One region of the Halobacillus shinanisalinarum genome, then DNA from elsewhere that is predicted to be linked to it. Evidence: riboswitches for the same ligand, from Rfam matches in the RefSeq annotation. Region 1 holds a riboswitch; the other holds the start of a gene.
What was found. Region 1 has a riboswitch for S-adenosylmethionine ahead of MUO14_RS19415 (sulfite oxidase-like oxidoreductase). Riboswitches for the same ligand answer to the same signal wherever they lie in the genome.

Region 1 (4,564 bases):
CGATTCCAGACAAACGACGGGAGAGTTCTCCGAAGACACCAAACCCGCCTCCGATCGTCCACAATAGTGAGAACAAGATCAGCACAGATGTAAAGGCCATAAATATTCCTTGTAAGCCATCTGTAATAATTTGGGCAAATGCGCCTCCTAAACCAATATACACAATCGTGATCGTGACGCCGATAATGACCCCCACATATAAGGAATGCCCAGCACAGTTTCAAAAATGGTCGCTAACCCAACATTTTGACCAACAATGTAATACACATTAAATAAAATAAGTAGTCCAACGATCACCTGCAAGGGTTTACTGTTATACTTCCTGCCCAGCCATTCAGGCAACGTCGATACCCCGCCAAACTTTTTCCCGTATCGAAAGAACGTTTTAGCAAAAAATAGCAAGCCCAGCCACGATACCCCAAAACATCCTAACGTGTACCAAAGCACAGACGTTCCATATTGATAAGCAAGACCAGGGACACCGATAAATAAGTTGGCACTCGCATAGGTCGTAGCAAAGCTGGCGCCGACGATCCAAGGGCTCACCTTGCCCTTGCGGTTGCAAAGCCGCTCATTGTCTTACTATACTTCGCCCCTTTCCTGCCAATCCACGTTACAAACAGAAAATAAACGAACAACAAGCCTCCGATAAACCAGATGACACCTTCTGATAAGGACTCCATTTACTTCCCTCCCTTAGATGAGGATTTATACATTGCTTGCCAGAGGGCTAATCCTGCCACCCAAAATATAATAATGGCTATTCCGTAAGTAAGAAACATGTTACTACCTCCTTTTATAACCAATCTTTAGGCACTTCGACGAGAATGGCAAAGCCTTGCCCGCCCCGCCACACAGTGAGGCGATGCCCCGTCCGCCCCGCGACGTTTCAACTCATGAATAAGTGTGAGAACTAACCGAAATCCTGTTCCACCAAGCGGATGCCCTATGGCAATCGCTCCTCCATTGACATTTACTTTTTGTGGATCTAACCCAAGCTCATCGATACTTGCCAGAGCAACACTTGCAAAGGCTTCGTTAATTTCAAATAAATCAATATCGTCTTTTGTTAACTGATATCGTTTAAAAAGCTTAGCAATCGCATCCGCCGGCTTCGTGTGTAAACTGGAATCAGAACCAGCCGTTTCTGACCAGCCAATCACACGGGCGAGAGGTGTTTTCCCAATCGTTTGTGCATAACTTTCTGAAGCGACCACTCCAACACTTGCTCCATCCGTCATTTGTGAAGCATTTCCTGCTGTAATCGTCCCTCTTTCTCTAAATGCCGGAACCAAACTGCTTAATTTATCCAAAGTGGACTGTGGCCTGATCCCTTCATCACCTGCCAGCTGTTTACTGCCCACGTGCACTGGTACAATCTCATCATTGAACAACCCTTGTTCCTGCGCACGAGCTGCTTTCAACTGAGAATCTAAAGCATATTGATCTTGCTCTTCCCGCTTGATGTTCCGCTCCTCGTTTTGAATGTCTGTCAATCCCCCCATTGATGAATCGGTTAGCGAACACCAGAGGCCATCGTTAATCAGCGTATCTGTAAACTCGACAGGCCCTGTTGCTAAACCGTTACGAAGGGTGGCAACGTGAGGCGCATTTGTCATTGAGTCAAACCCACCGACTATATAAAGCTGACCTTCCTCAAGCTTGATGCGTCTCGCTGCATCTGCCACCGAAGCGACCCCCGCCAAACAGACATTATTTATGGTTATCGCCGGAACAGCCCATGAGACACCAGCACCTGCAGCAACCGCTCTGGCCGGGTTCTGTCCCTGTCCTGCCTGTAGGACCTGGGCAAGGATGACACCATCGGCATTCAAGGCTTCAGGCACGCGTTCCATCAATGCTCTGGTTGCTTGAACACCAAGATCCTTGGCCCCTAACTTGGATAAACCACCTTTCCATTTACCAAAAGGTGTACGTACACCATCTAAGATTACAACACTCATTCTTCTACCTCCTCAATAATCAAAGTCCTTTTCCTTCCATTTATCCTCTTCCATCACATCACCTTCATCAGAAAAGCGCTGCTCTTTAAACGGATCTGCCTCATTGTGAAAACCATTTTGCTCCCAGAAACCTGGTGCATCCGACTTCCTAAACTCAAAGCCCCTAATCCACTTCACACTCTTCCAAAAGTACAAATGAGGAATTACCAGTCGAAATGGATAGCCGTGCTTTTCCGTCAATGGCTTGCCATTATAAGAATGAGCAAGGATGACACCTTTGGCTAACAAGTCCTTAAGCGGAATATTAGCTGTATAATCATAATCCCCATGCACCATAACGTACTGAATGTCATCTGGTATCTCGAAATCCTCAAGCAAGTCCTGCAACAAGACCCCTTCAAAACCATTATCAAACTTCGACCATCTTGTAACACAATGAACATCACAGATAACCTTTGACTGCGGCAGCGCCATCAAATCATTGTATGAAAACATAACCGTGTCCCCAATACCCCCAGTCATTTGAAAATCCCACTGGTCAAGGTCATAGGACGGAACTTCACCTACCGTTAAAATCGGAAATTTTTCTGTTAACACCTGCCCAGGAGGCAGCCGTCCGCCAAACCGTTCTGTCACCTGTGGACCCTTGGAACGCTTGAGCCGCTCCGCCTTATTCATCCCACATCACCCGTTCCTTGAATAATAAAAAGCCCCTTTCAAAATGAAAGAGGCAGAAGATTTTGCTTCAACCTCTCATCTTCCGAACATAAAATGTGTTCGTTGGAAGTAGCACCGTGTCTATAGACCGGTTGCCGGGCGTCAAAGGGCCAAATCCCTCAGCCTGCTCTAGATAAGAGTAAGTTAACGTTATTAAGTTACTTGCCATGTTACAAATAAACCATACTAAAGTCAATAATATTTAGAAAATTCCATGAAATGAATCGCATTATTTAAGATGTTGTTTTGCTAACTCAAGCTGCTGTGCCACCTGCTCAAAACCAGTGCCGCCTTCACTATTTCGGGCAGCCACTACCTGCTCAGGCGCTAATTTTTCAAAAATATCCGCTTCAAACAGCTCAGAAAATTCCTTATACTCATCAAGTGTCAGATCAAGCAGGTAGGTCTGCTGCTCAATCGCATACAGCACAATCTTGCCGATCACCTCATGCGCCTGACGAAACGGCAGACCTTTCACAGCCAAATAATCCGCAATATCGGTTGCATTCGAATAATCCTCATTTACCGCCTGACGCATATTCGACCCCTTCACTTCCATCGAAGCCAGCATCGGAGCCAGCAGCGATAGCGCCCCATCCAGCGTCTCCACCGTATCGAACATCCCTTCCTTGTCCTCCTGCATATCCTTATTGTACGCAAGCGGTAGACCCTTCAGAAGGGTCAGCAGCCCCATCAAGTTGCCGTAAATCCTTCCTGTTTTGCCACGAAGCAACTCAGGCACATCCGGATTCTTTTTCTGCGGCATAATGCTCGAACCCGTACAAAACGCATCATCGAGCTCAACGAAATCAAATTCCTGACTGCTCCAAAGAATCAATTCATCTGACAGTCTTGAAATATGTGTAATTAAAATGGAAGCGATCGACAAAAATTCCAGGATGAAATCTCGATCACTGACGGCGTCCAATGAGTTTGGATAAACGTTATCAAATCCGAGCGTCTCCGCCGTCATCTGTCTATCGACCGCATAAGGTGTCCCAGCAAGCGCCGCTGCACCAAGTGGCGACCAATCAATCCGCTTCACACTGTCCTTGAGCCGCTCTTTATCGCGCTCAAACATCCAAAAATATGCAAGCAAATGATGCGCAAATGAAACCGGCTGAGCCCGCTGCAAGTGTGTATAACCAGGGATAATCGTTTCAACATGGGAATCCGCCTGACTGACAAGCGCCTCCTGTACCGCTTCAACTAGTTGAATGAGTTGGGTGGTTTTTTCCTTCAAATACAAGTGCATATCTGTTGCTACCTGGTCGTTACGGCTTCTCCCTGTGTGGAGCTTGCCGCCAACAGGACCAATTTCATCGATCAGTAGCTTTTCAATATTCATATGGATGTCTTCATGCTCAACAGAAAACGACACTTCATCATTCTTGATTTTTTTCTGAATGATATGCAATCCGTCTTTAATTTGCTCGGCTTCCTCTTTAGAAATGATCGCACACTTTCCAAGCATATCAACGTGTGCAAGACTCCCCTGTATATCATGTAAAGCCAGCTTGTCATCAAAACCGATCGAAGAGGTGTACTCTTCGACCAGCTTGTTGGTTGGTTTGGTAAATCGACCACCCCAAAGCTTACTCATGCACACTCACCGGCTGTTCTTCAGCCTTCTTCGCCCCAGTTTTATGCACATCAGCATGCACTTTCGTCGGCAGACCCCACAGTTTAATAAATCCGACCGCAGCATTGTGATCAAAGGCATCCCCTTTTGAATACGTCGAAAGTTTTTCATTATAAAGGCTGACTGGAGACTTTTTCCCGATTACTTGATGATGACCCTTGAACAGCTTCACTTTAACGGCACCTGTCACCACTTGCTGGGTTTCCTCAACAAAAGCTTGTAATGCCGGCTGCAGCGGAGA
Region 2 (4,564 bases), 1.5 Mb from region 1:
AATTATCAATTCTATCAATCTTGAGGATGGAGAAGAACGTTTTAAAGAAGTCCTTCCTTTAGTTCAGCAATATGGTGCAGCTGTCGTCGTTGGAACCATTGACGAAGAAGGGATGGCACTTACAGCAGAAAGAAAACTTGCAATTGCCCTCCGATCTCGCAATATTTTGGTGGATGAATATGGCCTTCAAGAATCCGATATAATTTTTGACCCCCTTGTCTTCCCTGTTGGAACGGGCGATGAACAATACATCGGCTCCGCTAATGCAACAATCGAAGGGATCCGTTCGATCAAGGAGAGACTCCCAGAATGTCAAACCATTCTAGGTGTCAGCAACGTCTCCTTCGGCCTTCCACCAGTTGGGAGAGAAGTACTAAATGCCGTCTATCTTTATCACTGTACAAAAGCAGGTCTCGACTACGCCATTGTCAACACAGAAAAATTGGAACGTTATGCCTCCATAGCAGAAAAGGAAATTAAACAAGCGAACGAGCTTCTTTTTCAAACGACTGATGCTACACTTGCTTCTTTTACGGCATTCTACCGAGGCAAAAAAAAGGAAATAAAGGCACCGACTTCGACAATGAGCTTACCTGAAAGATTAGCTCATTATGTGGTGGAAGGAACGAAGGAAGGGTTGATTCCTGACCTTGGGAAGGCACTAGAAACTTATCCGACACCATTAAAAATCATCAATGGTCCACTCATGACTGGAATGGCTGAAGTCGGGCGCTTATTTAACGATAACCAGCTCATCGTAGCTGAAGTTTTACAAAGTGCAGAGGTCATGAAGGCGTCTGTTGCCTACCTTGAACCACATATGGAAAAGGGTGATACGTCAAATAAAAAAGGAAAAATTCTTCTTGCCACGGTTAAAGGAGATGTCCACGATATTGGTAAAAACCTTGTAGACATCATTTTAAGCAACAATGGCTTTGACGTCATTGATTTAGGTATTAAAGTAACCCCATCTGATTTAATCAAACACATTAAAGAAGAGGAGCCAGACTCCATTGGCCTATCAGGTTTACTTGTCAAGTCAGCCCAGCAAATGGTTTTGACCGCCCAGGATTTAAAACAGCAACAAATTGAATTACCGATATTAGTGGGGGGCGCTGCCCTTTCAAGAAAGTTTACTAATACGAAAATCGCTCCTCAATATAACGGTTCCGTTTTCTACGCAAAAGATGCAATGGACGGACTCGCTCTATCAAATCGGCTCAGTAACCAGGAGGATCGCACACTGCTCATTCGTGAACAGCAAGAAAAACAAACTAAGGCTATAGCCAGAAGTCATGAGCAAGCCCAAACCCAATCTGCAACGGCTGTAGCTGAGAAGCCAATATCCAAAGTATCTAAGACTATTCCTGTTTACAAACCGAACGATTTTGAACAACACATTTTACGAGATTATTCTGTTGCTCATATTGAACCTTTTATTAACATGCAGATGCTGATTGGACACCATTTGGGACTAAAGGGTAAATTCTCAAAGTTGCTGGCAGAGAAAAATAATAAAGCACTCCAACTAAAAGAGGTCGTAGATGAATTACTTTTAAAAGCGCAAAAAGAGAACTGGATTCAACCGTCTGCACTTTATCAATTCTTTCCTGCTCAATCCGATGGAGATGACGTAATCATTTATAATCCAGCCGATCATCAAACGATCATCGAGCGTTTTACTTTTCCACGCCAAAACCGTGATCCCTATCTTTGTTTAGCTGACTACTTGCGTCCGATCTCAAGCGGAGAAATGGATTACGTAGGATTCTTCTCTGTAACAGCTGGAAAAGGAATCAGGCAACGTTCCCTGGACATGAAACAACAGGGGGAATATTTGAAAAGCCACGCCTTGCAAGCACTGGCATTAGAAACAGCGGAAGGATTGGCTGAACACATCCATCAGCTCATGCGTGATAAATGGGGATTCCCCGACCCGACAGACTTTACGATGCAAGAGCGTTTCTCAGCTAAATACCAGGGACAGCGGTATTCTTTCGGTTATCCAGCTTGCCCGGACTTGGAGGATCAGAGAAAATTATTTCAATTGATTAGACCAGAACAAATTGGAGTTGAATTGACCGAGGAATGTATGATGGAACCAGAGGCTTCGGTTACGGCCATTGTGTTCGCTCATCCTGAGGCGCGTTATTTCAATGTGCATTAGAGTGTGTGAATAGCAAAGTCCTGTCTGATTTTAGAATAATTTAAATTTTTCCATTAAACGATTGACAAGAAATATTAATACGTGTAAATTATAGGATAATCAAATGAATAACATTTTTCTTATCCAGAGAGGTGGAGGGACTGGCCCATTGAAACCTCGGCAGCAGACTTAACTAAAGTACTGTGCCAATTCCAGCAAGCCGTTCAGGCTTGAAAAGATAAGAAGAGAAAAGTAAACGTTCTACTTAACCTCTTCTTATTACAAGAAGAGGTTTTTATTTTGCTTGCTGATTGGACTTACCAAAGGCAAAAAATAGCGGATTGCATTCTTCAGAGGAGGTAATGGTATGAAAAACACTCTAGAGAAAAAAATTAATGACGTTATATCAGCTTTAGAAAACATAGAATATGGGTCTGTAGCCATAACAGTACATGATGGAGAAATTACACAAATTGAGTGCACTGAAAAAAAGCGGTACCCACTAAATAAAAAATCAGACAATGATTAGCTCAAACTGAATATTGCTTATGCCGATTAGTCAACTAAAGGCATCTTTATCTTCGATACCCATCGGAATATAAAGATGCCTTTTTGATTGAGAAGTTATTTTAGTAAAAATCTTTTAGGCTTTGGAGAGGGAGGAAAACTGACGATGAGTTCTTATAAAGACCAACTGGAAACCAGATTCATTCATGCTTCAACTTATGGGAATAAGGAACAAAAAACAGGGGCAGTAAACGTTCCCATTTACTTGTCATCTACCTATCACCAGGAGAGCTTCGATACGTTTGGTCCATATGATTACAGCAGATCGGGTAACCCAACAAGGCAAGCATTGGAACAAACCATTGCAGACCTGGAAGGTGGTGAAACAGGGTTAGCGTTCGCCTCAGGGATGGCTGCTATCTCTTCTGCCTTTATGCTCCTTTCTTCAGGTGACCATGTTTTAATTTCTAGGGATGTTTACGGTGGAACCTATCGCTTGATCACAGAAGTATTGAGAAGATTCAATATTGACCATACCTTCGTTAACATGACCAACCTGAATGAAACATGTCGGGCAATTCAACCAAATACAAAAGTTTTTTATATGGAAACACCTTCCAATCCTTGCTTAAATATTACAGATATAGAGGGAATCGTAAAATTAGCCAAAGCACATGGCTGTCTAACTTTTGTCGATAACACTTTTATGACACCTCTTTACCAGAATCCACTCCAGTTTGGAGTAGATCTTGTCCTTCATAGTGCTACCAAATTCCTTTCCGGGCACAGTGATATCGTTGCGGGTCTGGCCGTAACTAAGAATAAGGAACTTGGTGAAAGACTATCATTTATTCAAAACTCGTTTGGCTCGATTTTAGGTGCACAGGATGCCTACCATTTAATTCAAGGAATCAAAACATTAGGGGCACGGCTAACCCAATCTTCTGACACAGCATTAAAAATAGCAACCCACCTTAATGAGCATTCTTTCATTAGTGAAGTCTACTACCCCGGACTTTCCTTTCATCCTGGGTACCCTGTACACGTGCGGCAATCGAAGGGGGCTGGTGCACTCCTCTCTTTTCGATTACCTAATAAAACAGCCGCGAAAGCATTTGTTGAACACATTCGTCTGCCCGTTTTTGCTGTCAGTCTTGGTGCAGTAGAGTCGATTCTATCATATCCTGCAACAATGTCACATGCTGCTATGCCAGAAACAGAAAGAGAAGCAAGAGGAATTACCGATGGACTGCTTAGGCTCTCAGTTGGACTCGAGCATGTAAATGATCTAATCAAAGATATCGATCAAGCTCTAGAAGCAGCAACTCAATCGGTAAACAAAAAACGTATTTTATTACAAAATAGGGGTTGATTCAATTACAGTACACTTATCTTGCAAGAGTTCATCACAATCACTAAAGAAAGAAGGAATAATTATGAGTAAAAGTGTAACTTCAGGATTAAAGAACAAAGGAGGGACTGTTCCCCCATTTCGGGCTGATCATGTAGGAAGCTTATTAAGATCAGCACGAATTGAAAAGGCTCGTCTTCAAAAAGCAGCTGGTGACATAAATTCTGCAGAATTACGTGCAATTGAAGATACTGAAATTATTAGAATCGTTGAAAAACAAAAAGAAATCGGCCTTGAAGCCATCACAGACGGTGATTTTCGTCGTGCCTGGTGGCATTTTGATTTCCTTGAGGGATTGGATGGGGTCGAAGGATTTGTACCGGAAAAAGGATTGGAATTTCATAATACCGTAACCAAAGCTTATGGTGTTAAGGTCACAGGGAAGATAGATTTCACTGACCATCCCATGCTTGAAGATTATAAGTTTCTTCATAGTATTGCGGAGTCACATACGGCAAAGTTTACAATACCAAGTCCCAATATGCTTTTCGTTAGAGGGA

Region 2: it holds a riboswitch for S-adenosylmethionine, as region 1 does, so the genes downstream of both, MUO14_RS02720 (YezD family protein) here and MUO14_RS19415 (sulfite oxidase-like oxidoreductase) in region 1, are expected to answer to the same signal.

What each region holds. Positions count from the first base shown of each region.
Region 1 covers NZ_CP095074.1:3,930,696-3,935,259, reverse strand. Annotated here, with positions in the region: partial or broken gene MUO14_RS19430 (sodium:solute symporter family transporter) at 1-546, opposite strand, end outside; gene MUO14_RS19425 (hypothetical protein) at 543-683, opposite strand; gene MUO14_RS19420 (acetyl-CoA C-acyltransferase) at 810-1,964, opposite strand; gene MUO14_RS19415 (sulfite oxidase-like oxidoreductase) at 1,977-2,642, opposite strand; SAM riboswitch class I at 2,715-2,821, opposite strand; gene argH (argininosuccinate lyase) at 2,911-4,284, opposite strand; gene MUO14_RS19405 (argininosuccinate synthase) at 4,277-4,564, opposite strand, start outside.
Region 2 covers NZ_CP095074.1:508,614-513,177, forward strand. Annotated here, with positions in the region: gene metH (methionine synthase) at 1-2,167, shown strand, start outside; SAM riboswitch class I at 2,284-2,391, shown strand; gene MUO14_RS02720 (YezD family protein) at 2,514-2,675, shown strand; gene metC (cystathionine beta-lyase) at 2,820-4,025, shown strand; gene MUO14_RS02730 (5-methyltetrahydropteroyltriglutamate--homocysteine S-methyltransferase) at 4,090-4,564, shown strand, end outside.